DNA from 3 places in the Paramicrobacterium humi genome. Region 1 is predicted to be linked to each of the others. Evidence: predicted binding sites of a transcription regulator. Region 1 holds the regulator's gene; each other region holds the start of a gene.

Region 1 (10,101 bases):
TCGTCTGCCAGCGCGCGATCCCCTTCGCCTGCTTCGCGGCGTCCCAGCGTGAGACGCTGCGCGCCGCCTGCCACGGGATGACGCTCGAGATGCCCATCTCCGTCGCCATCTGCACGGCGCGCTCGTCGCGGTCGCCTTTCGCAAGCGCCTGGGCGAGTCGGATGCCGGGAGCCGCAGCCGCGTGCCGCTCGCTGCGCTCCACCCGCAGCTCGAGCTCGCGCGGCTGCGCAGCGGTGACCGTGCACTCGGCGACGAGACCGCGTCCGTTCCCGACGAGGACGAGATCCCCGACGCGCACGCGGTTGACGGCGACGGCGTGCTTCGCCTCGTCGCCGCGCAGCGTGACGACGGCGCCGATCGCTGCGTCGCCGAGGTCCTCGCGCAGGAACAGACTGCTCATCAGCTCACGAAGCGGTCGCGGAGCTTCGCGAACAGGCCCTGCTGGAAGTGCGCGAGTGCCGGGCCGCCGTCTTTGCGCCGAGCGGCGAAGCTGCGGATGAGCTCGCGCTCCTTGTGGTCGAGACGCGTCGGCGTCACCACTTGCACGCCCACGCGCAGGTCGCCGCGCAGGTTGCTGCGCAGAGCGGTGATGCCGCGGCCCTTGATCACGAGCACGTCGCCGCTCTGCACACCCGGGCGGATCTCGAGCTCGACGTCGCCGTCGAGAGCGTCGATCGTCGTCGTGGTGCCGAGGATCGCGTCGGCCATGGGCACCTCGAGAGTGCAGAGAACGTCATCGCCGTTGCGGCTGAAGTCGTCGTTGTGTCGCACCTTGATCTCGAGATACAGGTCGCCCGCCGGGCCACCGCCCGGGCCGACCTCACCGCTGCCCGGCATCTGCAGGCGCAGCCCGGTGTCGACGCCGGAGGGGATGTCGACGTGGATTGTGCGGCGGGCGCGCACACGGCCCTGCCCCTGACAGGTGACGCACGGGTTGGTGATGATCGTGCCGTAGCCGCGGCAGGAGCCGCACGGGCTCGCCGTGACGACGTTGCCGAGAAGGGAGCGCACGGTGCGCTGCACCTGGCCGGTGCCATGGCAGATGTCACACGTGACGGGCGAGGTTCCCGGCTGGCAGCACGTGCCGTGGCACGTCTCGCACTCGATCGCCGTGTCGACGTCGATCTCCTTCGTCGTGCCGAACATGACGTCGAGAAGGTCGACCTCCACCCGCAGAAGCGCGTCTTCTCCGCGCTCCCGGCGTGACCGGGGACCTCGGGTCTGGGCGCCGCCGAAGAAGGTGTCGAAGATGTCGCCGAAGCCGCCGAAACCGCCTCCGCCGCCGAAGGCGCCTCGTCCTCCGGCGTCGTACTCGGCGCGTTGGCGCTCGTCGCTCAGCACGTCGTAGGCGTGCGTGACGTCTTTGAAGCGCTCGGACGCCTCCGCGCTCGGGTTCACATCGGGGTGGAGTTCGCGCGCGAGCCTGCGATACGCCTTCTTGATCTCGTCGGCCGAGGCGTCGCGTGAGACTCCAAGTGTTTCGTAATGGTCAGCCACTCGTGGTCTTTCGTCGTGCTGTCACACCGGTCGGGCTCGTCCGGTGCGGCTGTTCAGGAGGTGCGCCGAGCCGCGCAGTCGTAGGGGGCAGGTCAGTCCTCGCCGAGGAGTCGCGTCAAGTACCGGGCGACGGCACGGACTGCGGCCATGTTGCCCGCATAGTCCATTCTCGTCGGGCCGAGCACGGCGAGGCGCGCGATTTCGCCAGCAGAGGAACGGTATCCGCTCGCGACGACGCTCGTCTCGCCGAGGCCGAAGGCGGCATTCTCGCTGCCGATGCTCGCGGCGACGCCGAACTGATCCGCTTGCATCTCCCCGAAGAGCCGGAGCAGTACGACCTGCTGCTCGAGCGCCTCGAGCACGGGAAAGATGCTTCCGGTGAAGTCGTCTTCCGTGCGGGCCAGGTTCGCGGCGCCCGCCATCACCAGCTTGTCCTGCCGGTAGGTGCCGAGCACCTCGATGACGACGGCGGCGAGCCGGGCGAACATGCCGTCGTGCCGTTCGTCGCGCCCTTCGGCATCCGATTCCAGCTCGGCGATGAGGCGCGCGGCGGCGCCTTCGACGGTCTGTGCGGCGACGACGCTGTTGAGACGGTGCTTGAGCCGGTCGATGTCGGCCTCGTCGAAGCGCTGCTCGACGTCGACGAGGCGCTGATCGACGCGACCGTTGTCGGTGATCACGACGACGAGAAGCACGCCGTCGGAGATGTGCACGAGTTCGACGTGCCGCACGGCAGCGTGCGCGAACGAGGGGTACTGCACGAGCGCGACCTGGTTGGTCAGCTGCGACAGAAGCCTCACCGTTCGCTTGAGGACGTCATCGAGATCGGCAGACGGCTCGAGGAACATCTCGATCGCGCGCTTCTGTGCGGACGAGAGCGGACGACGGTCGGCGAGCTGGTCGACGAAGAGCCGGTAGCCCTTGTCGGTCGGCACACGGCCCGACGAGGTATGCGGTGCGGTGATCAGCTCTTCTTCTTCGAGCTGCGCCATGTCGTTGCGGATCGTGGCCGCGGACACGCCGAACTGGTGACGCTCGACGATGCGTTTGGAGCCGACGGGTTCGCGCGACTCGACGTAGTCCGTGACGATCGCCCGAAGCACTTCAAGGCTGCGATCCGAGACCATCTCGCCCTCCTTGACTGGCACTCACTTCCCTCGAGTGCCAATAGTAGTCGTGAATACCTGTGCTGAGGTAATTGCAGGCGAGGCTCGAACCCCGCTAAGTTTGCTGCAGGTCCGCCAAGGGCATGCGCCGTTCCGCGCTGGGGAACGGCATCCGACGGCACCGAGCGAAAGGCGCAACCATGAGCGATCCGAACACGACCCCTCCGGCTGATCCGAACCAGCCCCAGCAGCCTCCGCAGGGCCAGCCGCTGCATGGGCAGCAGCCACCTCAGCCGCCCTACGGTCAGCAGCCGCCCCAACAGCCCTACGGTCAGCAGCCGCCGCCATACGGCCAGCAGCAGTACGGCCAGCAGCAGTACGGCCAGCAGCCGCCCCAGTACGGGCAGCCGCCCCAGTACGGGCAGCAGCCTCAGTACGGGCAGCACCCGGGCGCGCAGCCGCTGAGCCCGCAGGAAGACAAGATGTGGGCGATGTGGTCCCATTTCGGCGGAGTGCTGAGCTTCATCCCCTCCCTCATCATCTTCCTCATCTTCAAGGACCGCGGCCCGTTCGTGCGTCAGGAGTCGAAGGAAGCGCTGAACTGGCAGATCACCTGGATCATCATCAGCATCATCTGGTCGATCGTGCTGAGCGTGCTCACGGCTGTCGTGGTGTTCGGCGCCGGCGGATTCGGCGTCGCCTCCCTTCTGTCGTTCCTCGGCTGGCTGCCGTACCTCGCGAACCTCGTGTTCTCGATCATCGGCGGCGTCAAGGTGAACAGCGGACAGCCCTACCGGTACCCGGTCAACTTCCGCTTCATCAAGTAGCGCTCAGTCGGTCAGTCGCCGCACGACGGCGTCGGCCAGAAGCCGCCCCCGCACGGTCAGCACCAGCCGCCGGCCGCGGAGGGCGGCTTCGGCGTCGACGAGTCCCTCGGCGATGAGTTCGGCGACGCGCGTGCGCGCCTGAGCGGGCAGGATCTCCAGCGGCATTCGGTCGGCCAGCCGGGACTCGAGCAGGATCCGTTCCGTGAGGCGCACGTCGTGGTCGAGCGTCTCGCGTCCCGCCGCCGGCGAGACGCGTTGAGCGAGCTTTCCCGCGTACGCCGCCGGATGCTTGACGTTCCACCAGCGCACACCGCCGATGTGGCTGTGGGCGCCGGGGCCGAACCCCCACCAGTCCTGCCCTGTCCAATACGAGAGGTTGTGCCGGGAACGGTGCTCCGAGTCGCGTGCCCAGTTGCTCAGTTCGTACCACGAGTAGCCGGCGCCGGCGAGGGCGGCATCCGCCCACTCGTACATCTCGGCCTCGAGATCGTCATCGGGCTCCGGCACCTGGCCCTTGCGGATCTGGCGGGCGAGTTTCGTGCCGTCTTCGACGATGAGCGCGTAGGCGGAGAGATGGTCGGGATGCTGCGCGAGAGCGTGCTCGACAGATCGCTTCCAATCGTCGAGGCTCTCCCCCGGCGTGCCGTAAATGAGGTCGAGGCTCACTTGCAGTCCCGCATCGCGTGCCGCATCGACAACGAGCGGGATCCGCTCCGGATCGTGCGTGCGCTCGAGCACCGCGAGCACGTGCGGCACCGCCGACTGCATGCCGAAGGACACCCGCGTGAACCCGCCGTCGGCGAGGCGCTGCAGGTACTCCGCATCGACGCTGTCCGGATTCGCCTCCGTTGTGACTTCCGCGCCGTCGACGAGGCCGAAGGAGTCGCGCAGAACGTCGAGCATGCGGACCAGATCGTCGGCAGGAAGCAAGGTCGGTGTTCCGCCCCCGAAGAACACGGTCGAGAGCTCGCGAGCGGGAAGCCCGGAGCGCTCGAGCACGGTGCGCGCGGCACGCATCTCCTCGGCAGCCTCATCCGCGTAGTCGACCTGCCGCACACCGCGCAGTTCGGTCGCCGTATAGGTGTTGAAGTCGCAGTATCCGCAGCGCACCCGGCAGAACGGAACGTGAACGTACGCTCCGAAGTCGCGCTCGGTCGCCCCCTCGGCGGCGCTCTCGGGGAGCAGGCCGTCGGCGGGTGCAGGATCTGCGAGGGGAAGGGCGGAGGGCACGGTCAGTCGCGCACGTCTCGCGCCCACGCCGGTGACAGGGCGCGCAAATACTGGGTGGAGAGGCGCCGGCGTCGGCGCAGCAGCAGGAAAGGCAGCAGCTTGTAGAACCAGCCGGTGGGACGCACGAACGCCCGCACGGTGAACCAGACGCTGTCGTCGCTGCGGTGCTCGATCGCGAACGACTCCTCCCCGCTGATGACGTGGCCGCTCACCGTGCCGAACGCGAAGGCGACGCGGCGCGGGTCTTCGTCCACGTAGACGACGCGCACGCGGCCGCGCACACGGTACGGGCCGACGCGCCCCGACAAGTGCGCCGACGTGCCCGACGTCACGAACGGCGTGCCGTCGGCGGCGAAGCGCTCTTCGGCGTGGTCGGCGGCTCGGGCGATCGGCGTCCCGTCCTCCGCGAACTTGACGCCCTTGTACTGGTCGCCGGAGCCGCGTTCGATCGCCGTGACTTCGAAGCCGGCGAGTCGCTGGACCTGCCACGACAGCAGCGAGGCGGATGCCGCGTGGAACCGCTCCTCGCCGCTGCCGATCTTTATCGAGTCCTCGTACGGCTTGAAGCCGTGCGGCGGGTACTGCAGCAGGTCGGGCGCCTGCGTGGCGCCGACGGCCGCGTAGTCAGTGGGCTGGTCTTCGAAATTGGACCGGCGCATGGGCCTCTACTTCTTGTCCTTCTTCGTCTCGGTATCACCGCTCAGGGCGGCGATGAACGCCTCCTGGGGCACTTCGACGCGTCCGACCATCTTCATGCGCTTCTTGCCCTCCTTCTGCTTCTCGAGGAGCTTGCGCTTGCGGCTGATGTCACCGCCGTAGCACTTGGCGAGAACGTCCTTGCGCATGGCGCGAATCGACTCACGAGCGATGATACGTGACCCGATGGCCGCCTGCACAGGCACTTCGAACTGCTGTCGCGGGATGAGAGCCTTCAGCCGTTCGGTCATCATGACGCCGTACGCGTAGGCCTTGTCGCGGTGCACGATCGCGCTGAACGCGTCGACCTGCTCGCCCTGGAGGAGGATGTCCACCTTCACCAGATCGGCGTCCTGCTCACCACTCGGTTCATAGTCGAGCGAGGCGTAGCCTTGCGTGCGGCTCTTCAAGTGGTCGAAGAAGTCGAAGACGATCTCACCGAGGGGCATGGTGTAACGCAGCTCCACGCGCTCTTCGCCGAGGTACTCCATCCCGAGCAGGCTTCCTCGGCGACTCTGGCACAGCTCCATGATCGTGCCGACGTAGTCCTTCGGGGCGAGGATGCCGACCTTCACCATGGGCTCCGAGACCGACTGGATCTTTCCGCTCGGGAACTCGCTCGGGTTCGTCACCGTCGTGACCTTCTTGTCCTCCGTCGTCACGTGGTACGTCACGCTGGGCGCCGTCGCGATCAGGTCGAGACCGAACTCGCGCTGCAAGCGCTCCGTGACGATCTCCAGGTGCAGCAGGCCGAGGAAGCCGCAGCGGAAACCGAAACCGAGGGCGACGGAGGTCTCCGGCTCGTAGTTGAGAGCGGCATCCGACAGTTTGAGCTTGTCGAGGGCGTCGCGCAGATCCGGATAGTCGGCGCCGTCGATCGGATAGAGACCCGAGAACACCATGGGCTTGGGGTCCGTGTAGCCCGGAAGTGGCTCCTCGGCCGCCTTGCGCGCCGTCGTGACCGTGTCGCCGACCTTCGACTGCCTGACGTCCTTCACACCGGTGATGAGGTAGCCGACCTCACCGACTCCGAGGCCCTTGCTCGGCACCGGCTCCGGCGACGACACGCCGATCTCGAGCAGCTCGTGGACGGCGCCCGTCGACATCATCTGGATACGCTCACGGGGCGCGAGTGCGCCGTCGACCATGCGGACGTACGTGACGACGCCGCGATAGCTGTCATACACGGAGTCGAAGATCATGCCGCGCGCGGGAGCCTCCGGATCACCGACAGGATTCGGCACGCGCTCCACGACCCGGTCGAGGAGGTCCTCGACACCCATGCCGGTCTTGCCGGAGACCCGCAGAACGTCGTCGGGCGATCCCCCGATGAGATTCGCGAGCTCGGTGGCATACTTCTGCGGATCAGCGGCGGGAAGGTCGATCTTGTTGAGCACGGGGATGATCTCAAGGTCGTTCTCAAGCGCGAGGTACAGGTTCGCGAGCGTCTGCGCCTCGATGCCCTGTGCCGCATCCACGAGCAGGATCGCTCCTTCGCACGCGGCAAGGGAGCGCGACACCTCGTAGGTGAAGTCGACGTGGCCCGGAGTGTCGATCATGTTGAGCGCGAAGGTGTTGCCGTCCTTCTGCCACGGCATCCGCACCGCCTGGCTCTTGATCGTGATGCCGCGCTCGCGCTCGATGTCCATGCGGTCGAGATACTGAGCGCGCATGTCGCGGTCGGCGACGACGCCCGTCACCTGCAGCATGCGGTCGGCGAGCGTCGACTTGCCGTGGTCGATGTGGGCGATGATGCAGAAGTTGCGGATGAACGCCGGGTCGGTGGAGGCGGGCTCAAGGGCCGTGACTGCTCGGGGGCTCAACGCTGTCCTCACTGTGCTCGACAAAGGGGAAGAGTCCATTCTCCCATGGGACGCGGCGCCTTCAGCACCCGGCATCCGGGCCTGTCGCTAGTCGGCGAATCGCTCCGAGCGTTCGACGACGATGCCGTGCCCGTCCTCGAATCGGTAGACCTCGCGACCGTCGATGAACACGCGCTCGGCGCGGCTGTTCACGTCGAGCGGGTCGCCCGACCACACGACGAGGTCCGCGTCGAGTCCCGGTGCGAGCGAGCCCACTCGATCGTCAAGACCGAGGAAAGAGGCCGGGTTCACCGTGAGCGCTTCGAGGGCGGCAGTCGGGTCGAGTCCTTCCTTGACGGCGAGTGAGGCCTGGTGCACGAGGAAGTTGATCGGAACGACGGGGTGGTCGGTGGTGATCGCCACGCGGACGCCTGCGGCGACCAGGCGGGCGAGGTTGCCGATGGCTCGGTCCCGCAGCTCGACCTTCGAGCGGGACGTGAACATCGGCCCGAAGATGACCGGGATGTCGCGTTCGGCGAGGACGTCGGCGATCTTGTGCGCTTCCGTGCCGTGGTTCACGACGAGGCGGTAGCCGAATTCGTCGGCGAGCCGGAGTGCCGTTGCGATGTCGTCGTGCCGGTGCGTGTGCTGATCCCACGCGAGCTCGCCGGACAGCACGCGGGCGAGAGTCTCCTTGGTCAGGTCGCGAGCGAACGGCGTGCCGGCCTCGGCGGCGGCATCGCGCGCGGCGACGTAGTTCTGCGCTTCGACGAACGCCTCGCGGATTACCTTCGCCACGCCGAGCCGCGTGCTCGGGGTCTGCTTCTTGTCGCCGTAGATGCGCTTGGGGTTCTCACCGAGCGCGGACTTGACGCTCACCGCGTCGGTGATGACCTGCTCGTCAATGGTCCGTCCGCCCCAGGCCTTGATGGCGACGGTCTGTCCGCCGATCGGATTTCCGGAACCCGGCTTGACGACGATGGACGTGACACCGCCCGCGAGAGCGTCACGGAACCCCTCATCGTCGATGTTGATCGCGTCTATCGCCCGCACGGCGGCCATGTTGGGATTGGTCATCTCGTTCGTGTCGTCGCCCGCCCAGCCTCCGGCCTCCTCGTGGATGCCGACATGGCCGTGTGATTCGACGAAACCGGGAAGCACCCACTTCCCCGAGACGTCGATGACGTGCGCGTCGGCAGGGATATCGACGGTGTCGCCGACGGCCTGGATGCGGCCGTCCACGATCAGAACTGTGCCGTCTTCGATCGGAGCGGCGGCGATGGGAAGCACGCGGGCTCCCGTGAGCGCGAAGGTTTTGCGGGTGTCAGTCACGATTCCACTGTAGGCGCTCGAACTCGAGGTCACGCAGCGGGGATTCAGTCGACGCCTATACCACGAATCGTAAGGATCATTCCCTTTAAGACGTGAGCACCGTATGGTGCGTTATACAGACGTTACTTGTCTGGGAAGAATCATTGCCAAGGGAAGGTATGAGAATGCCAGGGAACAGAGCAGTTGCCTACAAGGGTCCGCGGCACGTGGAAGTCATCGACATCGATTACCCCACTTTCGAGTTGAAGGACGGACCCGGTGTGGATCCGGCCAACGTCGGCCGGAAAGTGCCGCACGGTGCGATAGTCAAGACCGTCGCGACGAATATCTGCGGGTCGGACCAGCACATGGTGCGAGGACGCACCACCGCCCCAGTCGATCTCGTTCTCGGTCACGAGATCACCGGCGAGGTCGTCGAAGTCGGACCGGGTGTCGAGTTCATCAAGGTGGGCGACATGGTCTCCGTGCCGTTCAACATCGCGTGCGGGCGATGCCGGAACTGCAAGGAAGGCAAGACGGGTGTGTGCCTCAACGTCAACCCGTCGGGCTACGGAAGCGCCTACGGCTACGTCGACATGGGCGGCTGGGTCGGCGGCCAGGCCAACTATGTGCTCGTGCCGTATGCGGACTGGAACCTGCTGAAGTTCCCAGACCGCGATCAGGCGCTTGAGAAGATCATGGACCTCACGATGCTCTCGGACATCTTCCCGACCGGGTTCCACGGGTGCGTCTCGGCGGGAGTGAAGCCGGGATCGACCGTGTATATCGCCGGCGCGGGACCCGTCGGCCTCGCCGCGGCGACAGGCGCGCAGCTCCTCGGCGCCTCGGTCGTCATCGTCGGCGACATGAACGAGCAGCGTCTCGCGCAAGCCCGGAGCTTCGGCTGTGAGACCGTCGACCTGACAAAGGGCGGGCCGGCAGAGCAGATCGAGCAGATCGTCGGCGAGCCGTTCGTGGACTGCGCGGTCGATGCCGTCGGATTCGAGGCGCGCGGCCATGGCGCGGACGCTGGGGAAGCGCCGGCGACTGTGCTGAACTCGCTCATGGAGATCGAGCGCTCGGGCGGGCAGCTCGGCATCATCGGGCTGTACGTGACTGGTGACCCCGGTGCTGTCGATGACGCCGCTAAGAAGGGGTCCCTGTCACTGAGTCTCGGGACGGGCTGGGCGAAGTCGCTCTCGTTCACGACCGGGCAGTGTCCGGTCATGCGCTATCACCGGGGACTGATGAACGCGATACTGCACGACAAGGTGTCGATCGCGAAGAACGTGAACGCGAAGGCGATTTCCCTCGAGGATGCGCCGCAGGGCTACGCGGACTTCGACTCAGGCACGTCGGTGAAGTACGTTCTCAACCCGAACGGTTACATCGACGCCTGACGAGACGCCAGAATACCGGCCCGATGCCGCGGCGGCACGTCTCGTGCTGCCGCGGCATCGTTCTGCCGGACGCGCCGTTCGGATTACGCGAAGCGATGAGCTGCTGATAGCATGTGGTGTTGGCTTGCGTGTGGCGGAAACCGCACGAATCGCCGGGAGCGCCCTCTCTCGCCCCACCGGCACCACCGAACACACCAAACGAAAGCATATAAAACGTGGCAAACATCAAGTC
Region 2 (10,101 bases), 1.6 Mb from region 1:
GCCATACGTCGTCGTCGGGGGCGACCCGGTCGTTCCAGCGGGCGATGAGCTCCCGGTTCATCTCGTCGACGTCCGCGAACGGCCGATGCGTGTACCGGATGATGTTCACGTGCGAGAAGTGCGTGTCCGCCGTCCACCACGTCGTCATGGCCCACCTCCGCTGTTCGCCCGAGCGTAACGCAGTACGCCCGGCGTGTGACAGCCCCACCGAAGACGCGACGCGTCGCGGCATCCGCTCGTCGACTCGCCCTGATCGGCGCCGCGCCCGTCGTCATCGCGTGCGGGCTTGCTATGCACGCGCTCGGTTCGGGTCCAGTCGCCGACGTCGTGGGCGATGTGCTCTACGCCGCGCTCATCTACCTGCTGGTCGCGGCGCTGCTCCCGCGCGCGCCGCAGATCGTGCCCGCCGCAGTCGCGATCGTGTGGTGCGTCGCGATCGAGTTCTTCCAGCTCACCGGGCTGCCCGAGCAGTGGGGGCTGGCGTTCCGGCCCGCGATGCTGGTGTTCGGCACGGTCTTCTCTCCGGTCGACATCGCGTGCTACGTCGCGGGCATCGTCGGCGTGGCGCTGTGTGACGCCGCGGTCGCCCACGTTCGCCGCGCGCACGCCGCGTGAACTGCCCACCCGGCCGCGCTCACATCTCGGTCGTGCCCTCGTACAGTCCGATCGCGTTGCCGTCCGGGTCAGTGATGGCGGCCCACCAGCTCGTGTCCGAGATCGGCTGCTTCTGCATGATCACGCGTCCGCCGGCCTCGAGCGCCGCAGCGATCGTGTCGTCGATGGAATCGACTTCGACGTAGGAGCGCGGCTGGCTGAAATCGGCGCTGCGCGGCGCGAGCCCGCCGCCGCTGATCTGATTCGGTGCGCGCCACATCGGGTACCCCTCATAGCCGGGAGCCTCCGCGATCTGCCAGCCGAACAGTTCTGAATAGAAGGACTTCGCCTTCTGCATGTCGCTCACCGGGATGTCGATGTGCGTGATGTCTCCGTGTGCCATGAGACGTCCTCTCCTCACGCACAGTGTCACCCCGTTGCGCCGCCGCGGCAAGTGCGATCTCAGGCGCCCTCGTGAGAGCGCGGCGTTCGCGTCTCACGCACGATGCGGGCGGCCTCCAGCCGGTCGGCGGCATCCAGTTTGAGCATGACTATCGACACGTAGTTCGCGACCGTCTTCACAGACACGTGCAGGCGCCGGGCGATCTCGGGGTTCGTGAGGCCGCGGCTCAGCAGATCGGCGACGTCCGCCTCGCGCGCGGTCAAACCGGGGAGGGAGGCCCGGTCATCGGGGCGGACGAAGGGGCGCGGCACGTTCTGCCCGAGCCACAGGGCGCCCGACGCTGCCGCTTCCACAGCGGCGAGAATGTGCGCAGGAGGCGACTGCTTGGTGAGGAAGGCGCTGGCTCCCGCCCTCAGCGCCGCGGCGACGGTCGCCTCGTCGTCGAACATCGTGATGACGACGACGCGGATCGCCGGATCGCGGGCCACGATCCGCTCGGTCGCCTCGATCCCGCCTAGGTCGGGCATGGAGACGTCCATGAGCACGACCTCAGCGGTGGTGTCGGCGACGACCTGAAGCGCCTCGCGCCCGGTCATGGCCTCGCCAACGACCTCGTGCCCGCTCGCGGCGAGCAGGGACGTGAGGCCCTTGCGGAAGACCGGATGGTCGTCGACGACGACGATTCTGCTCACGGGACCACCTCCCGTTCGACCGGCAGCCACACCGACACGACCGTGCCGCCGCGGAGTCCGCGCTCGACGCGTGCCGTGCCGCCCAGTTCGTCCGCGCGCTCGCGGATGGAGCGCAGACCCAGGCCGGGCCGAAGCTGCTCGGGCACGCCGATGCCGTCGTCGAGCACTTCGACGCGCACGCCGCCCTCCGCGAGGCCGACGCGCACAGTGCACGAGCGAGCGTCCGCGTGCGAGCGCACGTTGGCAACGGACTCCTGCACGATTCGCAGCACGGCGAGATCGACGGCGGCGGGCAGTTCGCCGACGTGCTCGATCTCGAGCCGGACCTCGGGCACGGTTCCGGGCGCCGTGCGCAACCGATCGCGAATCGCCGCTTCGATGCCGTGATCATCGAGCACGGGCGGCCGCAGCCCGTGCGAGATGTCGCGCGCCCGCTCGGCGGCCTGCTGGATGTCGTGTTGCAGCTCGCGAGCGGTGTCGCCGAGAACGGGATCGAGCGGATCGGCCCGACGCGCGAGCGCCGCCGCCGACAGCACGAGTCCCGTGAGCCACGGGCCGAGGTCGTCGTGCAGCTCCCGCCGCAGCTCACGCCGCTCCTCTTCGCGCGCGCGAACGAGCTCGGCTTGCGCCGCCGTCGCCTCGCGAAGCGCTCGAGCGCCGTGCAGCGCCGGCGCCGCCAGCCGGGCGATCGTCGCGAGGCCCGAGCGGTCTCGCGCGCTGAGCGACGATTCTCCGTTGCGAGGAGCGACGGCGAGCGCGGCGAGCAGCTCTCCGCCCAACGCGATCGGAACCTCTTCCACGCTCGCCTCGCTTGTCGGGATCGGGACTCCGCAGTGCGCGTCGAAGACGGCGGCGTCGGCGGGGTCCGCGGCGCGCACGGTCACCGACGGCGAGGCCGTCGCTTCGGCGGCGACGATGGCGACACGCTGCGCCGTGCTGCGCGGGTCGTCGGCGTCGAGCACGGCGGCGAGGCGCGCGGCCGCCTGGTGCGGGGCCAGCCTGCCGCGGAAGACGAGCCAGTTCGCCGCGAACGCGCAGACGCGCGTGATGGTATGGCCGGCGGCGGCGAGCGCAGCAGCGCCCCACCACGCCGCAGCGCTGAACTCGGCTCCGAGCGCTGTCGCCGCGGCGATCACTCCCGCGAACAGCAGGCCGAGCACGGCGGCGACGCCGACGACGACGAGGAACGCGCGGAACGCGGCATCCACATTCCACACTCTCGGCCGCACGAGGCCGATGACGACGCCGAGAATGATCGGCAGGCTCGCCGCGTTCGCCGCGGCCTCCGACAGCGGGCCGGCATCGCCGATGCGGCCGCCGTGCACGAACGCGACGACGACGAAGCACGTGACGGACGCGAGAAGACCGAGCAGGGCCCAGCGCACGCTCTCCCGCTCCGCCGTCGTGGCGCTGCGCCGATAGCGATACGCGATGAACCCGAGGCCGAGCACAAGCTGAACCGCCGCGAACGCGGTCCACCAGGTCGACGATCGGTCGCCCCCGACGGCGGAATCGACGATGAAGACGACGACGGATGCCGCGACGAGCCCGATCGACCAGCGGGGCACGAACCGCCCGTCGGGGAACGTCGAGGCGAGGAGCGGGAACCCGATGAACCACAGTGCCGCCGCGAGATCGGCGACGACACCGTTCGGCGGACCGGGCGCGACGAGGCCGAGCGCGAAGCCGACGAGGAGCATGACGGCGGCAGCGGGCGAGAGCCACGCTCGCCGCCCGCGCCGCACCGACGTGATGAGGGCGACGAGCGCGCCCCCGATGGCAGCCGTTCCGATGACGATCCGGCTGGCGACGAGCAGCGATTCGTCCATGTGACTGATTGTGGCAACACGCGCGGCGGCGCGCTATGGCCGATGTGCCTTCACAAGGAACGCGACGCCGAGCACGAGAGCCTGCAGAACGAAGGCGATCATGCCCCACGGGACGCTGAACGGCGTCACGACGCCCGCGACGAAGGCGGCGAGAGCGAGGCACAGCACGACGCTGAGAGGAACGCCGATCAGCCCGGAACGCCGCCCCGCCGTGAGCAGGAGCACGGTCCAGCCCGCCGTCAGCACGGCGAACGCCACCCCGTAGCCCGTGCCCTCGATCGCCTGCAGCTGAAGCAGTGCCGCCTGCAGGTGCTCGTCGGGGGCGACGAGGGGGATGCCCGCGCCGACGGAGCTGTAGCCGGCTCCCACCGCTCCCGCCCACAGCAGCCACATGAGTGCCCCGGCAACGCCCATCGTCGTTCCCACCCGCGCCGCTGTCGAAGCGCCGTTGCCGGCCTGGCGGACGAGCTCGCCGACGCCGATGACGAGGAACAGCAGCCCGACTCCGATGCCGGCGAAGGCGAGCATCTCGACGCCGCCGCGCCAGCTGTTGTCGGCGAAGCCGTCCTGCCACGCAGGGTATTCCGCTTCGCCTTCAGCGGCGGCAAGGGCGACGACGACGGGCTGCAGCGCCCACGCTGCGAACGCCCCGATCCCGCCCCAACCGGCCGCGCGGTACGCGGCTCGGTCGCGGGATGTCGATGTGGTGATCGTCTCGGTCATGGCAACTCCGTTCGGTGGGATCGCCGGACGGCGATTTCCCTCAGCATCCGCCGCCGTGTTCCCGGGATGCCAGGGAGCGGAACTCCCGAATCGGCGTCGGGCGGACGGCGCGGTACAGTGAGCCTCGTTCTATGAAGGAGAAACCCGTGACCCGAGTGGCTGCCATCGACTGCGGCACCAATTCCATCCGTCTGCTCATCGCCGACGTCGCCGGTGGCACGCTCACCGACGTCGTGCGCGAGCTCGAGGTCGTCCGCCTCGGCGAGGGCGTCGATCGCACCGGCCGGTTCTCGGATGCCGCTCTCGGTCGCACGCTCGACGTCGCTCGCCGCTATGCGGCGCAGTGCCGTGAGCACGGCGTCGAGAAGGTGCGCTTCGTCGCGACCTCGGCCACTCGGGATGCCGCCAACCGGCTGGTCTTCATCGAAGCCGTTCGCGACATCTTCGGCGTCGAGCCCGAGGTCATCGCGGGCGAGGAGGAGGCGGCGCTCTCGTTCCGAGGCGCCACGAGCGTGCTCGCCGCGCAGGGCGAGGAGGCCGGCGGCCGCCTCGTCGTCGACTTGGGCGGCGGGTCCACCGAGCTCGTGCTCGGCGGCGACTCCCCCACCGCCGCGTTCTCCATGAACGTCGGCAGCGTGCGCATGACCGAGCGCAACGTGCGCAGCGATCCGCCGACGGAGGACGACCGCGACGGCGTGCGCTGGGATGTCAACGCGGCGATCGACGAGGCGACGCACACCGTCGACCTCGCAGAGGTGCGCGAGCTCATCGGCGTCGCCGGCACCATCACGACCGTGACGGCGCATGCTCTTCGGCTTGACCGGTACGACCCGGCAGCCATCCACGGCGCTCGGCTGCCGATCGCGACGGTCATCGCCGCGTGCGAGGACATCGCCTCGCTGCCGCGCGACGAACGGGCCGCTCTCCCCTACCTGCACCCCGGCCGCGTCGACGTGATCGCCGGCGGCGCCATGGTCTGGGCGACGGTGCTGCGGCGCACCGTCGACGCGGTCGCCCAAGCCGGGCGCAGTCTCGACACAGTCGTGACAAGCGAGCACGACATCCTCGACGGCGTCGCGCTCTCGATCGCCTGACGACGCGGCTCCCCCGCGAACTCACTCGTTCGGCTGGGACGCGACAGCCCACGTCGGCAGCTCCTCGACGTCCCGATGTCCGCGCAGCGCGACATACAGCGGAAGGGCCGGGAGAACAAGGAGCGTTCCCGAGAGCCACAGCGCGGCACGGACTCCGAACAGCTCGCCGATCGCGCCGCCCGCGAGAGCGCCGAGCGGTAGCGTCGCGAGCAGAACCGCGCGAACGACGTCGGACGCGATGAGGATGCCTCGCCGTCGCCACCGGTCGACCCACACGCCGGGCGAACGCGAGGGTGGACGACGCCGTGACGATGCCGAGCTCGAGCGGCGTCGCGTGCAGGGTGAGAACCGCGAGAAGCGGGATCGCGACTCCGCTGATCTGCGCGCCGAATTGGCTCGTGGTCTGCCCGATGAGCAGCAGGCGAAAGTCGCGGTGGGCGAAGAGAGAGCGACCAGACATAGGGGCCTCCGATTGTCGTGGGTAGGTGTTCCCCACCCACGAGCCCGGTCTGAAATCGTCGCTCGGGGGGTCTAAATATAGTCGGGCGGCTCAGCGCAGGCAATCATCGTCCGCGATTTTCACCGATCGGATGCCGGTGGGCCGCCCGTCTCGTCCGAGTCGTCGCCCGGCCCCTCGTCGTTCCTCTTCTTCTGTTGCTGCTGCTGGTCGAGTGCTACACCGAGCGCGACGCCGATCGCGACGCCGATTCCGAGCCCCGCACCCATGTTGTCTGTGGTGACACCGTAGCCGGCGCCGATCGCGACCCCCATGGCGATGCCGACGGCGAGCATCGAATGCTGTTCGTTCGGCCCGCGTCCTCGCTTCTGTGCGCCCATGCCCCGTCCTTTCGTCATCTCCGTCGACGCTACGCCCGCGACGATGACGTGACATCCGCCGCGCGACGGGTATCCCGGTCCGCCCGCGGTGGGATCAGACGAAGCGAATCGCGCGCTGCAGGCGCGTGCGGACCTCGAACAGGTCGGTGCCGGCGGGCCGCGCGGTGTCGGGCACGCCCGTGCGCAGGAAGTGCGCGATGACGGAGCGCTGCACGGCGAACGCGTGGCTACCCCGCACGCGGCCGAGCGAGGTGATGGGCGCCTCGAGGTCGTCGTCGGGCAGCACGATGACGAGTCCGGTGAACTTGACCTTCGCGCGGCGAGCGAGTGCTCGGGCGCGCAGGGCGAGGGCGTGAACGGGCCGCTCCCCCGCGCCGAGTGCCTCGCTGATCAGCTCTCCGCGGCGCACGCGCGCGGGCGCCCCCCAGTCCTCGGACTGCACGGCGTACAGGCCGGTCGGGCCGAGCACCACGTGGTCGATCTTCGCGGGATCTGTGAGCGGAGCGTTCGCGTCGGTGCTCCACTCGTCGTCGCCGACGGCGGTCGCGACGCCGTGCCAGAGTGTGTAGCCCATGCCGAGATCGCCCAGCGAGGCGGCCGTCGCCTCTTCGGCGAGCGCGTCGGCGAGGGCGTGGCGGATCTCCCGCGGCGCCCGCCGGATGAGGCTCTCGTCGTAGGGGTCGTCGAGCTCGGCGCCGCGGCCGACCCACTCGCGCATGAGGGTGAGGTAGCGTTCGCGCGACCAGCCGCCGGGGTGCCCGTGCGAGCGCGCCTTGGGACGCGTGTCGCGGCGCGTTTCATGGCTCGCACCGCTTGTCGCCCACACGTGCTCGTCGCTCGCGGTCGCCGGCCGGTACACCGATCGATCGAATGCCGCGCGCGCGTCGGGAGTGCCGATGCGCTCCCAGGCGAGCTGCACGGCGTTGAAGCGCGCGGCGCTGCCGCCGAGATCGGGGTGCGTCTCGCGGGCGAGCCGCCGGTACGCCTTGCGCAGCTCCTCGTCGCTCGCGGCAGGGTCGACCCCGAGAACCTCGTAGGGGCTCTGCGCGAGGGGGCTGTCAGACATGCCGGTCCTTCGGGTCGGGGACGACCAAGAACACTACCGCGACAAGCTGATGGAGAAATGGATGCCGATCGGGCTGGCACGCAAACGGCGAGGCCCGCCAGCGCATCGCTGACGGGCCTCGACTACTGTTCCCGTGAGGATCAGGACTGCGCGGTTGCGTCCTCGATGGCCGCAGGAGCGGAATCGTTCGCGGTCGTGACGGCGATCTTGCGCGGCTTGGCCCGCTCACTCACCGGTATCGTCACGCTCAGCACGCCGTTGTCGTAGCTCGCGCTTATTTTCTCCGTGTCGATGCCCTGACCGAGGCTCAGCTGTCGCAGGTACGACGCAGCCTGGCGTTCGCGGGTTATCCACTTCACGCCCTCACCCTTCGGCAGGGTCCGCTCTGCACGGATTGTGAGCAGCTGACCATCGACGTCAATATCGACAGAACCGGGATCGATGCCGGGAAGGTCCGCGCTGAGCACGTATGTGTCGCCATCCCGATAGAGATCCATCGGCATCTTGCGCGGGCCCTGCATCGCGTCGAGCACGCTTCCCGCCATGCGGTCGAATTCCCGGAACGGATCAAACGATGTTGCCATTTAGGTTTCCTCCTGAACGTGAGTGTGTCGTACTCAAGTACGTCTAGATTAGCACTCGCGCCCTTCGAGTGCTAGGAATGGCGATCGCCGTGAGCGAACCCACGAAGGGAAACCCTCCGTCACTGATCTCAGCGCGGCCCTCGATGGCCCGTGATGCCGAAGACGCTATCGGGGTCGATTCGCGAGAGCACTCGCTCGGCGATGCGCGCAAGGTCACTGACGTCGCGCTCGTCGAGGGCGCCGATGACGGCATCCTGCACCGTCGCGACGTGACCGGGAGCGGTCTCGACAAGCTTCTCCCAACCGGCCTCCGTGAGGCGCACGTTGGTGGCCCGCCGGTCTTCCGGGCACGGCATCCGCTCGATCAGCCCTCGCTTCTCCAGCCGCGAGACGACGTGCGAGAGCCGCGGGAGCGTCGCGTTCGTCTGAGCGGCGAGCGCCGTCATGCGCAGTGTGCGGCCCTCGCTCTCGGAGAGCATGGCAAGCGTGTAGTACTCGAAGTGCGTGAGATCGGCGTCGCGCTGCAGTTGCGAGTCGAGGATGCCGGGAAGCAGCTCGACGACGGCGACGAGACGCTTCCACGCCTCGAGCTGTTCCGCGGTGAGCCATCGTGGTTCGGTCATGACGCCATTCTACCAAATTAGTTGACGCAACAACCAAAGTGGCGTAGTTTCCTTGTAGAGACAACCAATCGAAGGAGTGGACATGACGGACATCACGATTATCGGTGCGGGAAACATGGGCTCGGCGCTCGCCGGGCGCTTCTCGTCGGCAGGAAACAGCGTGCAGGTTCTCGCTCGGGATGCCGCAAAGGCGAACGCGGCGGGCGGCACGGCCGCCGGCACGATCGGCGACGCGATCACCGGCTCGATCGTCATCCTCGCCGTGCCGTATCCGGCGCTCGGCGAGATCTTCACCGCCTACGCGGACGCTCTCGCTGGCAAGATCGTCGTCGACATGACGAACCCCGTCAACGGCGAGACGTTCGACGGACTCGACGTTCCCGCCGATGCCTCCGCCGCCGCGGAGATCGCCGCGAAGCTGCCGAGCGCCTCGGTGCTCAAGGCGTTCAACACGAACTTCGCCGCGACTCTCGCCACGGGCGACGTCGCCGGAACCCCGACGACGGTTCTCGTCGCGGGAGACGATGCGGACGCGAAGTCAGCGCTGACGGACCTCATTGCCTCGTCCGGCCTGCGCGCGCTCGATGCCGGATCGCTCAAGCGCGCTCGGGAGCTCGAGGCGCTCGGCTTCCTGCAGATTCTGCTCGCCGCGGGCGAGAAGACCTCGTGGACGTCGGGGTTCGCGCTCGCGAAGTGACTCAGGCCTCGGTGTGGCGAGCTCCGGTGATCGCGAGCTCGCCACACAGCAGGTTGACGGCGGCCGTGAAGAGCTCGTGCCCCTCCGGCGCGATGAGCCACGGGGCGAGGCCATCGGTGCCGAGGAAGAATAGCACGCGGTCGGCGGGCGCGCGCCGGCCGGAGGCGAGGGTGCTGCCCGCGGGGTATCGCGCGATCACGGGCAACCCGTTCGTCGAGGTCGTCGCGACGATCTCGGCGTGCGGGCCGACGCGCCCCCAGCTGACCATACCGGGGCCGCGGTAGACGCGAACCGTCCCGCTCGCGCCCGCGGCGAGCGGGTGGGCGTCGTCGATGACCGCGATGTCCTCCTGGCCGAGGACCTCGCCTGACCGGCTCGAGAGGCCGAGCGTGTCGAAGCGCCCCCATGCAAGCAGGGGAACGGCGGCGTCCGTCACCGCTCGTGCGTCGGCTGCTCCCGCGTTCGGCGACACGATGATGAGGTCGGTGTCCTCGCGCACGGCGCCGCCCGGCGCGACGAGATCGACGTCGAAGCCGCGTGCGGTCAGCCGCTCCGACAGGTCCCGGTCGCCGGGGACGGGGTTGCCGCCCACGAGGACGGCGACGTGGCGGTGAGCGGGCACGCTCATGCCGGCCATTCCCGCGCGCACGAGAACTTCGCGCACGAAATCGGGCAGCACCGAGCGCAGAACGTTCTGATAGTGCGCGTCCGCCCGCTCCTGGGCGCGCGCGAGCGCTTCCCGCTCGGCCACGAGCGCCTGTTCGTGCTCCTCCCCCATGTGCCGCAGCAGCGCGCAGGCGCGAGCGCCCGCGTCAGCGGCATCCCGAGCCGCCGCAAGCCACGGCCGCAGCGCGTTCGTGAGCGGCGACGGCGGGGCCTGTTCGTCTTCTCCCGCCCGAGCGAGCAGGGTGAGGGCGGCTTCGAGCCCGGCGAGGGCGTCCGCGTCGCCGCCGAGCGCC
Region 3 (10,101 bases), 510 kb from region 1:
TCGAACGCGGTCTTGCCGGCCTGGATGAGCGCGACGCCACCACCGGCGACGATGCCCTCCTCGACGGCGGCCTTCGCGTTGCGGACAGCGTCCTCGATGCGGTGCTTGCGCTCCTTGAGCTCGACCTCGGTCGCGGCGCCGGCCTTGATGACGGCGACGCCGCCGGCCAGCTTCGCGAGGCGCTCCTGCAGCTTCTCGCGGTCGTAGTCGCTGTCGGTGTTCTCGATCTCCTTGCGGATCTGCGAGACGCGGCCGGCGATGGCGTCAGCCTCGCCCGCACCCTCGACGATCGTGGTCTCGTCCTTGGTGACGACGACCTTGCGTGCACGGCCGAGCAGGTCGAGGGTGACGTTCTCAAGCTTGAGGCCGACCTCCTCGGAGATGACCTGTCCACCGGTGAGGATCGCGATGTCCTGCAGCTGGGCCTTGCGGCGGTCGCCGAAGCCTGGAGCCTTGACGGCGACCGACTTGAAGATGCCGCGGATCTTGTTGACGATGAGCGTGGCCAGAGCCTCGCCCTCGACATCCTCGGCGATGATGAGGAGCTGCTTGCCGGCCTGGATCACCTGGTCGACGATCGGGAGCAGGTCCTTGATGTTCGAGATCTTCGAGTTCGCGATGAGGATGTAGGGGTCCTCGAACACGGCCTCCTGGCGGTCCTGGTCGGTGACGAAGTACGCCGAGAGGAAGCCCTTGTCGAAGCGCATGCCCTCGGTGAGCTCGAGCTCGGTGCCGAACGTGTTCGACTCCTCGACCGTGACGACGCCTTCCTTGCCGACCTTGTCGATGGCCTCGGCGATGATCTCGCCGATCTGCGTGTCGGCGGCGGAGATCGACGCGGTGGCGGCGATCTCGTCCTTGGTCTCGATCTCCTTCGCAGCGCTCAGGAGCTCGTCGGAGACGGCGTTGACGGCCTTCTCGATGCCGCGCTTGAGGCTGATCGGGTCAGCGCCGGCGGCGACGTTGCGGAGTCCCTCACGGACGAGCGCCTGGGCGAGGACGACCGAGGTCGTGGTTCCGTCACCGGCGACGTCATCGGTCTTCTTCGCGACCTCCTTGACGAGCTCGGCGCCGATCTTCTCGTACGGCTCGTCGAGCTCGATCTCCTTGGCGATCGACACACCATCGTTGGTGATGGTGGGAGCGCCCCACTTCTTCTCGAGGACGACGTTGCGACCGCGAGGTCCAAGCGTGACCTTGACGGCATCAGCGAGCGTGTTCAAACCACGCTCAAGGCCGCGGCGGGCCTCTTCGTCAAAAGCAATGATCTTTGCCATTGTGAGTTTCGTCCCTCCCGGACGTCAATGAACGTTATTAGCACTCCGTTAGCGGGAGTGCTAATGGCAATTCTGGCACTCGGATACGGCGAGTGCAAGCTGCGCCCTCGGCGAGTGTTACGCGGCGGGCGGAACCGCTTCTCCCTCAGGGAGCGAAGTCGGAGCCGAGCACGACGACGATCTGGGAGATGCCGCCCTCTCCGGAGCTGAACTCCGTCGAATACGTGACGGTCGAGATGCCGAGCGACTCCGCGACGCCGCGCGCGGCGCCTTCGAGGGTAGGGTCGTCGTAGTACACCGTCGACGTCGTGATGGAGGTGTCGCTCGCGTTGCTCGCGGTGATGTTGGAGTCGGTCCAGCCGGCGGCGGCGAGCTTGTCCTTGCCGTCACCCGCGAGTCCCGGCGTCGTCGTGCCGTTGAGCACTTGAACGAGAGCCTTCGGGTCGATCGTCGGCTCCGCTGTCGGCGTCGTGGTCTCCGTCGGCGTCGGCGAGGCGGAGGTCTCGGCCGGCATCTCGAAGACCTGGTCGAGGTTCAGCCGGTCGCTTGCGAGGCTCAGGCCGAGGATGCCGAGCGCCACGAGGATCGCCGTCGCGAGAGCCGCCCAGCCGAAGGCCGCCCAGCCGCGTCCCCGCGGAGCGGGCGCACGGTGCGCGCCGACGCGAGACGTGCGCGGCACATCGTCGAACCGGTCGCGGGGGAACGATTTGGCCATGCGGTCGGGTCTCTCCTGTTCAGGGACGGACTGAGGTCAGCGGTCGAGGGAGGTGCGGCGCACGCGAGCGGCCATGCGCTGATCGCGCACGCGCTGCAGTCGCTTCACCAACATGGGGTCGTGCTTGAGGGCGGCCGGCCTCTTGATGAGAGCGGCCAGTAGTTGATAGTACCGAGCCGACGACAGCGCGAACCGGGCCCGGATCGCCTCCTCCTTCGTCCCCGCGTGCTTCCACCACTGGCGCTCGAAGTCGAGGATGGCGATGTCGCGCTCGCTGAGCGCGTCACAGTCCGCCTCGTCGTCGTGCCCGTGGTCCGTCACCTGGTCCATCACCTCTTTCGCAATCCTAGTTTCCCGGCCCCTGAACGTACGCCCGAAACGAAACACGGAATAACACACAGCTCTCAGGGCTTAACTTGGATGTATCCCGACCACGAAGAGCAGGAGTGCGTCATGACGGAGAAGCTGACGAAGACAGACGAGCAGTGGCGTGAAGAGCTGACTCCCGAGCAGTACGCCGTGCTGCGCACGGCGGCGACCGAACGTCCGTGGACGGGCGAGCTGCTCGACGAGGGGCGAGCGGGCGTATACACGTGCGCCGCGTGCGGCGCAGAGCTGTTCAAGAGCGGGACGAAGTTCGATTCCGGATGCGGCTGGCCGAGCTTCTACGAGTCGGTTCGTCCCGAGGCCGTCACCCTCACGGAGGACCGCAGCCTCGGCATGGTGCGCACGGAAGTGCGCTGCGCCCGCTGCGACTCCCACCTCGGGCACGTCTTCGACGACGGCTTCGGCACCCCGACGGGCGATCGCTACTGCATGAACTCGATCTCGCTCGGCTTCACGCCCCAGGCATGAGCTCCCTCGTCGACCGGGTCGCCGCACGGCGGTCCTGGTCGAAGGTGACGGGCGACGCGCCGGATCACGCCGAGCTCGCCCGACTCGTCGCCGCCGCAGGCCGGGTCGCCGACCACAGCGGTCTCGAGCCGTGGCGCCTGATCGAGCTGCGCGGCGCCGCGCGGGAGCGACTGGGCGCCGCGCTCGCTGAAGCCGCCGAGCACGAAAAGCCGTCGTCGAAACCGCTGCGGGCTCCCCTCCTCATCGCGATAGTCGCGTGTCGGCGGGAGAGCCACAAGGTTCCCGACTGGGAACAGGATGCCGTCACGGCGGGTGTCGCCCACATGCTGAGCCTGCTGCTCGCCGACGCCGGCTGGGGCGTCATGTGGCGCACGGGAAGCCTCGTGCGCGCCGAGCCCGTGCGACGCATGCACGAGCTCGCCGACAACGAAGAGCTGCTCGGCTGGCTGTACGTCGGCGGCATCCCCGAGAACACGAAGGACAAGCCGGGTCACGACCGGTCGATAGACCCGGAGCGCTTCCTCACCGTCGTCGACCGCTGAAAGGACTCGCCATGGATAGCACGTCCGGGGCCGACTGGATCGAGCACCGCCGACCTGACGGGGAGCTCGTCGGCTGGATCCGCATGGCGGGCGACGACTTCGTGCCGATCGACCTGCTCGGACGTGAGATTGGCGGCCCTGGCGACTGGCTGAGCGCCGAGGAGCGGCTCGAGGCGCTCGGCATCGGCTACCTCGCCGAGCCGTGGCGGCTGGAGCTCGCGCCGGGCCGGCACATTCGCGTGCGCCTCACCGAGGTCAGCCGTGACGGCATTCGCGCGAAGCTCGACGACTTCGGCGCCATCGATGTTCCCCTGCAGTCGTACGATCTCGGCTTCCCCGCGCCGGACGCGCTCCGCGAATGGGGCGAGGAGTCCGGGATCTGGCCGTTCTCCTGAGCCCTGCGTCTTCGGGAGCCGCCTGCGGGGGTCGAACCCGCGACCTCATGATTACAAGTCAAGCGCTCTACCAACTGAGCTAAGGCGGCGTGCGCCACGTGGCGGCCCGGGCCGGGCTCTGCGTGGAGCGGTTTTCGATTATGCCATGCCGGGACCACGCACGCGTGCGCCCGTCAGACCCGTTCAATCATAGGGGACGATGAACGCTATGACGTGGGCGCGGGCGTCGGGGTCTCGGTCTCGCTCGGCGTCGATGTGGCGAGCGTCTCGCTCGCCGTGCCGATGACGAACGCCTTGAACTCGTCGGGGTCCTCGAGCGAACCCGTGTACTTCTTGCCGTTCACGAGGATCGTGGGCGTCGCCTCGACCCGGTCGACCTCGGTGCCGGGAAGCGGCCCGTTGACGGCGCGCTGGGTCGCGGTCTGCACCCATGTCGAGAACCTCACGTCGTCCACGCAGTCCTCGACCGCCGTGGAGGCGCCGGCGTCGCGCGCGAGCGCGATGAGCTCGTCGTCGCTCAGCCCTGTCGTGCCCTCCTCCGGCTGCTGCGCGAACATCGCCTGGTTGAACGCGAAGAACGCGTCGGGCGAGTAGTTCGCGACGCACGCCGCGGCGTTCGCGGCGCGCAGCGAGTACTCGCTGCCGTGCGACTTGCTCGTGAGAACGGCGATGGGGTGGATCTCGAGAACCGCGGCCCCCGAGCTGAGCCAGCCGCTCAGCTGGGCGCCGTTCGCGGACTCGAAGGCGCCGCACCACGGGCACAGGTAGTCGACGTAGACGCTGATGTGCGCGACGCTGGGGTCGCTAGTCGCGGGCACCGGCGAGGCGCCTGCCGCGAGAGCCGGCGTCGTGCGCGCCTCCAGCTCTTTGCCGATGACGACGCCGTCGCTCGCCATGTTCTTGGGGCCGTCCGTCTCGGGCTTAATCGAGGAGACGACGACGACGATGACGACGGCGATGACGGCGATCACAGCCGCCGCGACGCCGCCCTGCAGCAGGAGCCGGTTGCGCAGATCCTTCTTGCGCTGCTTCTCGCGAAGCTCGCGAGCCTTCTCGCGCACTTGCAGGCGCCGTGGCGCGGACGTGGCATCGTCCGTTGAACCGTTGCCGGTCATTGAACCTCGCTTGGGAGCTGTGTTTCGGGGGTGTGTCAGGCTGCCGCGCGACGGGAATTTCTCGGGGCTCACGCGGGCAAATGCCTCCGACATCGTAGTCCGGCCTGCTGAGAATGGGCCAAGTCGGATGCCGCTGCCGGCGGCCGCGGGGCGACCCCGGGGCCCGGAGCATGCCATACTTTGTGTTAACGCGGTGATGACGCCGCGTTGCGGGACCGGTCAGGTCCCGCTCCATCACTCGGATCGTCCGGCACGTACCTGCCGGTGAAGGAGAAACACTGATATGTCGTCGGTAACTTTCGACAACGCCACCCGGCTCTATCCCGGTGGCACCCGCCCCGCAGTTGACAAGCTCAACCTGGACATCGCTGACGGCGAGTTTCTCGTCCTCGTCGGGCCGTCCGGCTGCGGCAAGTCCACGTCGCTGCGCATGCTCGCCGGCCTCGAAGAGGTGAACGAGGGTCGCATCCTCATCGGCGACCGCGACGTCACCGACATTCCGCCGAAGGACCGCGACATCGCGATGGTCTTCCAGAACTACGCGCTGTACCCGCACATGACCGTCGCCGAGAACATGGGCTTCGCCCTGAAGATCGCCGGCGTGCACAAGACGGAGCGTGCCGAGCGGGTGCTCGAGGCCGCCAAGCTCCTCGACCTCGAGGACTACCTCAACCGCAAGCCGAAGGCGCTCTCGGGTGGTCAGCGTCAGCGCGTCGCCATGGGCCGCGCCATCGTCCGCCAGCCGCAGGTGTTCCTCATGGACGAGCCGCTGTCGAACCTCGACGCCAAGCTGCGCGTCCAGACCCGCACGCAGATCGCGTCGCTGCAGCGTCGCCTCGGCGTCACCACCGTGTACGTCACGCACGACCAGACCGAGGCGCTCACGATGGGCGACCGCATCGCCGTGCTCAAGGACGGCATCCTGCAGCAGGTCGGCACCCCCCGCGACCTGTACGAGAAGCCCTCGAACGTGTTCGTCGCCGGCTTCATCGGCTCGCCCGCCATGAACCTGCTCTCGAGCCAGGTCGCCGACGGCGGCGTGCAGTTCGGAGCGACGGTCGTGCCGGTCGAGCGCGAGGTGCTCAACGAGGCCGCCGCGAAGCAGGTGACGATCGGCGTTCGCCCCGAGGACATCCAGGTGTCCTCCAACCCGGCGGACGGCCTCGAGGTGCACGTCGACCTCGTCGAGGAGCTCGGCGCCGACGGCTACCTCTACGGCCACGCGGAGCTCGACGGAGCGCGCCACGACATCGTGGCTCGCGTCGACGGCCGCATCCACCCCAACGCGGGCGAGAAGGTCTATCTCGCGCCGACGCCGCACCACGTGCACGTCTTCGACCACGCGTCGGGCGAGCGCCTGGGCAACAAGGCCGTCATCAGCGAGTAACCCTCCAGGCGCCGGTCGTCGGGTGCAGCGGCATCCGACGACCGGCGCCGCCGGTTAACCATGAGCGCATCCCTCAACATCACCGCGGCGACCGTCGATCCCGCCCTGCTCGACCTGCCGTGGGACGTGCCCCTCGACGATTGGCCGAGCGAGCACATCGCCTCGCTCCCCAAGGGCATCTCACGGCACCTCGTGCGCTTCGCGAACCTCTCGGGCTACGTCATCGCCGTCAAGGAGACGACGGCGCAGATGGCGAGGGGCGAGTACGACATGCTGCGCACTCTGCAGCGACTCGACATCCCGTGCGTCGAGCCCGTCGCCGTGATCACGGGCCGCATGTCGGCGAAGGGCTCGGAGCTCAAGCCCGTGCTCGTCACGCGGCACTTGCGGTTCTCGCTGCCGTACCGGGCGCTGTTCAGCCAGCAGCTGCGGCCCGACACCGCGACACGACTCGTCGACGCTCTCGCCCTGCTTCTCGTGCGCCTGCACATCGCCGGCTTCTTCTGGGGCGACGTCTCGCTCTCGAACACCCTCTTCCGCCGCGACGCGGGAGCGTTCGCGGCCTACCTCGTCGACGCCGAGACCGGGCAGCTCTACGAGGGCGGCCTGTCGAACGGGCAGCGCGAGAACGACCTCGAGATCGCGCGCGTCAACATCGCGGGCGAGCTCATGGACCTCTACGCGGGCGGCCGCGCCGACGAGGAGCTCGACCCGGTCGCCGTCTCGAACGGCATCGTCGAGGCCTACCGTTCGCTGTGGACCGAGCTCACGGGTACCGAGCAGTTCGCGCGCGCGGAGCGGTGGCGCATCAACGAGCGCGTGCACCGGCTCAACGAGCTCGGCTTCGACATCGAGGAGCTCGCGATAAAGACCGACGCCACGGGAAGCCAAGTGCGCATCCAGCCGAAGGTCGTCGACGCGGGCCACCATCAGCGCCGGCTCATCCGCCTCACCGGGCTCGACACGGGCGAGAACCAGGCCAGGCGCCTGCTCAACGACCTCGACGCCTACCGGATGACGGCCGGCAAGCAGGACATCGACGAGGAGGTCGTCGCGCACGAGTGGCTCATTCGCGTCTTCGAGCCCGTCGTGCGCGCGATCCCGCGGGAGCTGCGCGGCAAGCTCGAGCCCGCCGAAGTGTTCCACCAGCTGCTCGATCACCGCTGGTTCCTCGCCGAGAGCGAGAAGCGCGATGTGCCCCTCGCGGAGGCGCTGACCTCCTACATCAACAACGTGCTGCGACACCGCCGCGACGAGGCGACGATGATCGACCCGCCGACGGGAGCGCTCACGGCCGCGATCGACGTCGTCACCGACGACGGCTCCGACTGGCGCGACAAGGTCTAGCGGCGCCTAGCCCTGCTCGGCGCGGCGCTTCGCGATCTCGTAGAGGGTGACGGATGCCGCGATGCCGGCGTTGAGCGACTCGGTCGCCGCCGAGATCGGGATCGACACGATCGCGTCGCACGTCTCGGTGACCAGGCGCGAGAGCCCCTTCCCCTCGCTGCCGACGACGACGACGATGGGGCGGTCGGCGAGCTCGAGCTCGTGCAGGCTCGTGTCGCCGCCGCCGTCGAGGCCGATGACGAACACGCCCTGCTTCTTGAGCTCCTTGAGCGACTGCGTGAGGTTCGCGGCCATCGCGACGGGAGTGCGCGCGGCCGCACCGGCCGAGGTCTTCCAGGCCGCAGCGGTGACGCCCGCCGAGCGGCGCTGCGGGACGATGACGCCCTGCCCGCCGAACGCGGCGGTCGAGCGGATGATCGCGCCGAGGTTGCGCGGGTCGGTGACCCCGTCGAGGGCGACGAGCAGCGGCGTGCGGCCGCTGTCGACGGCCTTCTCGAGCAGGTCGACGGGGTGCGCGTACTCGTACGGCGGCACCGCGATGGCGACGCCCTGGTGCACCGAGTCGAAGCCGCCCATGCGGTCGAGCTCCGGCCGGGTCACCTCGAGCACGGGGATGCCGCGTCCCGTCGCCATCGAGAGGATCTCCTTGACCCGATCGTCCATCTCGATGCGCGTCGCGACGTACAGGCTCGTCGCCGGGATGCGCGCGCGCAGCGCCTCGAGCACGGAATTGCGGCCCGTGACGATCTCGGTGTCGTCGTTCTTCGAGCGCTTCACCGGCGGGCGCCCGCCCGGCGACTGCTTCGACTGCGGGCGGCCGCCGCGCGCGGCCTCGAGCCGCTCCCTCGCCGCCTTGCGCTTTCCCGCGGGATGGTAGGTGCGGTCCTCCGCCTTCGGCGTCGGGCCCTTGCCCTCGAGCGCCTTGCGGCCGAGCCCGCCCGTGCCCTTCTGCGGGCCCTTCTTGTTCTTCTTCATGGCGCCGGGGCGACCCTTGCTACTTGCCATTGATGCTCCAATGCGCCCCCGCGGGGGTGTCTTCGATCGTGATTCCGCCCGCCGACAGGATGTCGCGGATGCGGTCGGCCGCCGAGAAGTCGCGCGCTTCGCGCGCGCTCTGCCGTTCGGCGATGAGGTGTTCGACGAGGCCGGCAAGCGCCGTCGCGGGCGCGGCATCCGTCTCGTCGGCCCACGAGGAGCCGGCGATGCCGAGCACTTCGCTCATGGCGGTGACGGCGCCGAACGCGCGAGCCGCGCCGCTGAGGTCGTCGGCGTCGATGGCGGCATTGCCCGCGCGAACCGTCTCGTGCAGAACCGCGAGGGCCTGCGGCACACCGAGGTCGTCGTTCATGGCCTCCGCGAACTCGGCGGGGATCTCGACGGGTCCCGCGCCCGCGAAGCGCGTGCCGCGCATGCGCCGCTCGGCGCGGTCGAGGAAGCCGGTTATGCGCTCGAGGGCGGCCTCCGCCTCGGCGAGCGAGCCGTCATGGTAGTCGATCGTCGAGCGGTAGTGCGCTTGACCGAGGTAGTAGCGCACGACCGGCGCGGGCGCCTGGTCGAGCAGCTCGGCGGCGTAGACGGAGTTGCCGAGCGACTTCGACATCTTCTGCCCGTTGACGTTGACGAGGCCGTTGTGCACCCAGTAGTTCGCGAAGCCGTCGCCCGCGGCCGTGGACTGCGCGAGCTCGTTCTCGTGGTGCGGGAAGCGCAGGTCGAGGCCGCCTCCGTGGATGTCGAAGTTCGCGCCGAGGTAGCGGGCGGCCATGGCGGAGCATTCGATGTGCCAGCCGGGCCGGCCCTCTCCCCACGGGCTCGGCCACGCCGCCGAGGCGGGCTCCTCCGGCTTGTGGCCCTTCCACACGGCGAAGTCGCGCGGGTCGCGTTTGCCGCGCGGGTCCGCGTCGGCGGCATCCTCCATGTTGTCGACGTCCTGCCTGGTGAGGGCGCCGTAGTCGGGCCAGGAGCGCACGTCGAAGTACACGTCGCCGGAGCCGTCGGCGGCGACGTACGCGTGGCCCGCGTCGATGAGGCGCTGGATGAGCTGCTGCATCTGCTGGATGTTCGCCGTCGCACGCGGCTCGTATGTGGGCGGCAGGATGCCGAGGGTGTTGTAGCCGGCCGTGAACTCGAGCTCCATGCGATAGGCGAGCGCCCACCACTGCTCGTTCTCCCCCGCGTTGATGAGCACCTTGTCGTCGATGTCGGTGACGTTGCGGATGAGCGTGACGTCGAAGCCCGAGTAGTTGAGCCAGCGCCGCAGGATGTCGTAGACGAGCGCCGAGCGCAAGTGCCCGATGTGCGGGGACGACTGCACCGTCGGCCCGCAAACGTACATGCCGACGCGGCCGGGCGTGATCGGCTCGAAGTCGCGCAGTGCCTGTGTCTTGGTGTCGTACAGTCGCAGGGTCACGGGTCAAGCCTAATGGTCGTCGGTCTTCTCGGCTGCCGCGATCAGGGCCGTCGCGACGGCC

The links. The regulator HrcA, encoded in region 1, represses chaperone genes, less so after heat shock. The targets are predictions, from matches to a motif close to TTNGCACTCGNNNNNNNCGAGTGCNAA.
Region 2: the regulator HrcA is predicted to act here: its motif matches at 7,871-7,897, upstream of BLV49_RS05925 (Hsp20/alpha crystallin family protein).
Region 3: the regulator HrcA is predicted to act here: its motif matches at 1,315-1,341, upstream of groL (chaperonin GroEL).

What each region holds. Positions count from the first base shown of each region.
Region 1 covers NZ_FNRY01000001.1:2,776,482-2,786,582, reverse strand. The annotation lists gene BLV49_RS13805 (16S rRNA (uracil(1498)-N(3))-methyltransferase) at 1-400, opposite strand, end outside; gene dnaJ (molecular chaperone DnaJ) at 400-1,497, opposite strand; gene hrcA (heat-inducible transcriptional repressor HrcA) at 1,590-2,624, opposite strand; gene BLV49_RS13790 (DUF4870 domain-containing protein) at 2,804-3,430, shown strand; gene hemW (radical SAM family heme chaperone HemW) at 3,434-4,660, opposite strand; gene BLV49_RS13780 (DUF1990 domain-containing protein) at 4,663-5,319, opposite strand; gene lepA (translation elongation factor 4) at 5,326-7,179, opposite strand; gene BLV49_RS13770 (amidohydrolase) at 7,267-8,490, opposite strand; gene fdhA (formaldehyde dehydrogenase, glutathione-independent) at 8,655-9,869, shown strand; gene rpsT (30S ribosomal protein S20) at 10,085-10,101, shown strand, end outside.
Region 2 covers NZ_FNRY01000001.1:1,179,874-1,189,974, reverse strand. The annotation lists gene BLV49_RS05975 (metallophosphoesterase family protein) at 1-148, opposite strand, end outside; gene BLV49_RS05970 (ribosomal maturation YjgA family protein) at 196-615, shown strand; gene BLV49_RS05965 (VOC family protein) at 635-997, opposite strand; gene BLV49_RS05960 (response regulator transcription factor) at 1,057-1,689, opposite strand; gene BLV49_RS05955 (sensor histidine kinase) at 1,686-3,518, opposite strand; gene BLV49_RS05950 (hypothetical protein) at 3,552-4,241, opposite strand; gene BLV49_RS05945 (Ppx/GppA phosphatase family protein) at 4,388-5,335, shown strand; gene BLV49_RS17020 (hypothetical protein) at 5,357-5,611, opposite strand; gene BLV49_RS05935 (glycine zipper domain-containing protein) at 5,915-6,172, opposite strand; gene BLV49_RS05930 (J domain-containing protein) at 6,267-7,238, opposite strand; gene BLV49_RS05925 (Hsp20/alpha crystallin family protein) at 7,379-7,822, opposite strand; gene BLV49_RS05920 (MarR family winged helix-turn-helix transcriptional regulator) at 7,951-8,445, opposite strand; gene BLV49_RS05915 (NADPH-dependent F420 reductase) at 8,528-9,142, shown strand; gene BLV49_RS05910 (glycoside hydrolase family 84 protein) at 9,144-10,101, opposite strand, start outside.
Region 3 covers NZ_FNRY01000001.1:2,263,182-2,273,282, reverse strand. The annotation lists gene groL (chaperonin GroEL) at 1-1,277, opposite strand, end outside; gene BLV49_RS11345 (LytR C-terminal domain-containing protein) at 1,423-1,992, opposite strand; gene BLV49_RS11340 (DUF3263 domain-containing protein) at 2,029-2,322, opposite strand; gene msrB (peptide-methionine (R)-S-oxide reductase MsrB) at 2,446-2,847, shown strand; gene BLV49_RS11330 (nitroreductase family protein) at 2,844-3,389, shown strand; gene BLV49_RS11325 (hypothetical protein) at 3,401-3,784, shown strand; tRNA gene BLV49_RS11320 (tRNA-Thr) at 3,801-3,873, opposite strand; gene BLV49_RS11315 (DsbA family protein) at 3,991-4,899, opposite strand; gene BLV49_RS11310 (ABC transporter ATP-binding protein) at 5,183-6,286, shown strand; gene BLV49_RS11305 (DUF4032 domain-containing protein) at 6,347-7,633, shown strand; gene rlmB (23S rRNA (guanosine(2251)-2'-O)-methyltransferase RlmB) at 7,640-8,638, opposite strand; gene cysS (cysteine--tRNA ligase) at 8,628-10,040, opposite strand; gene ispD (2-C-methyl-D-erythritol 4-phosphate cytidylyltransferase) at 10,050-10,101, opposite strand, start outside.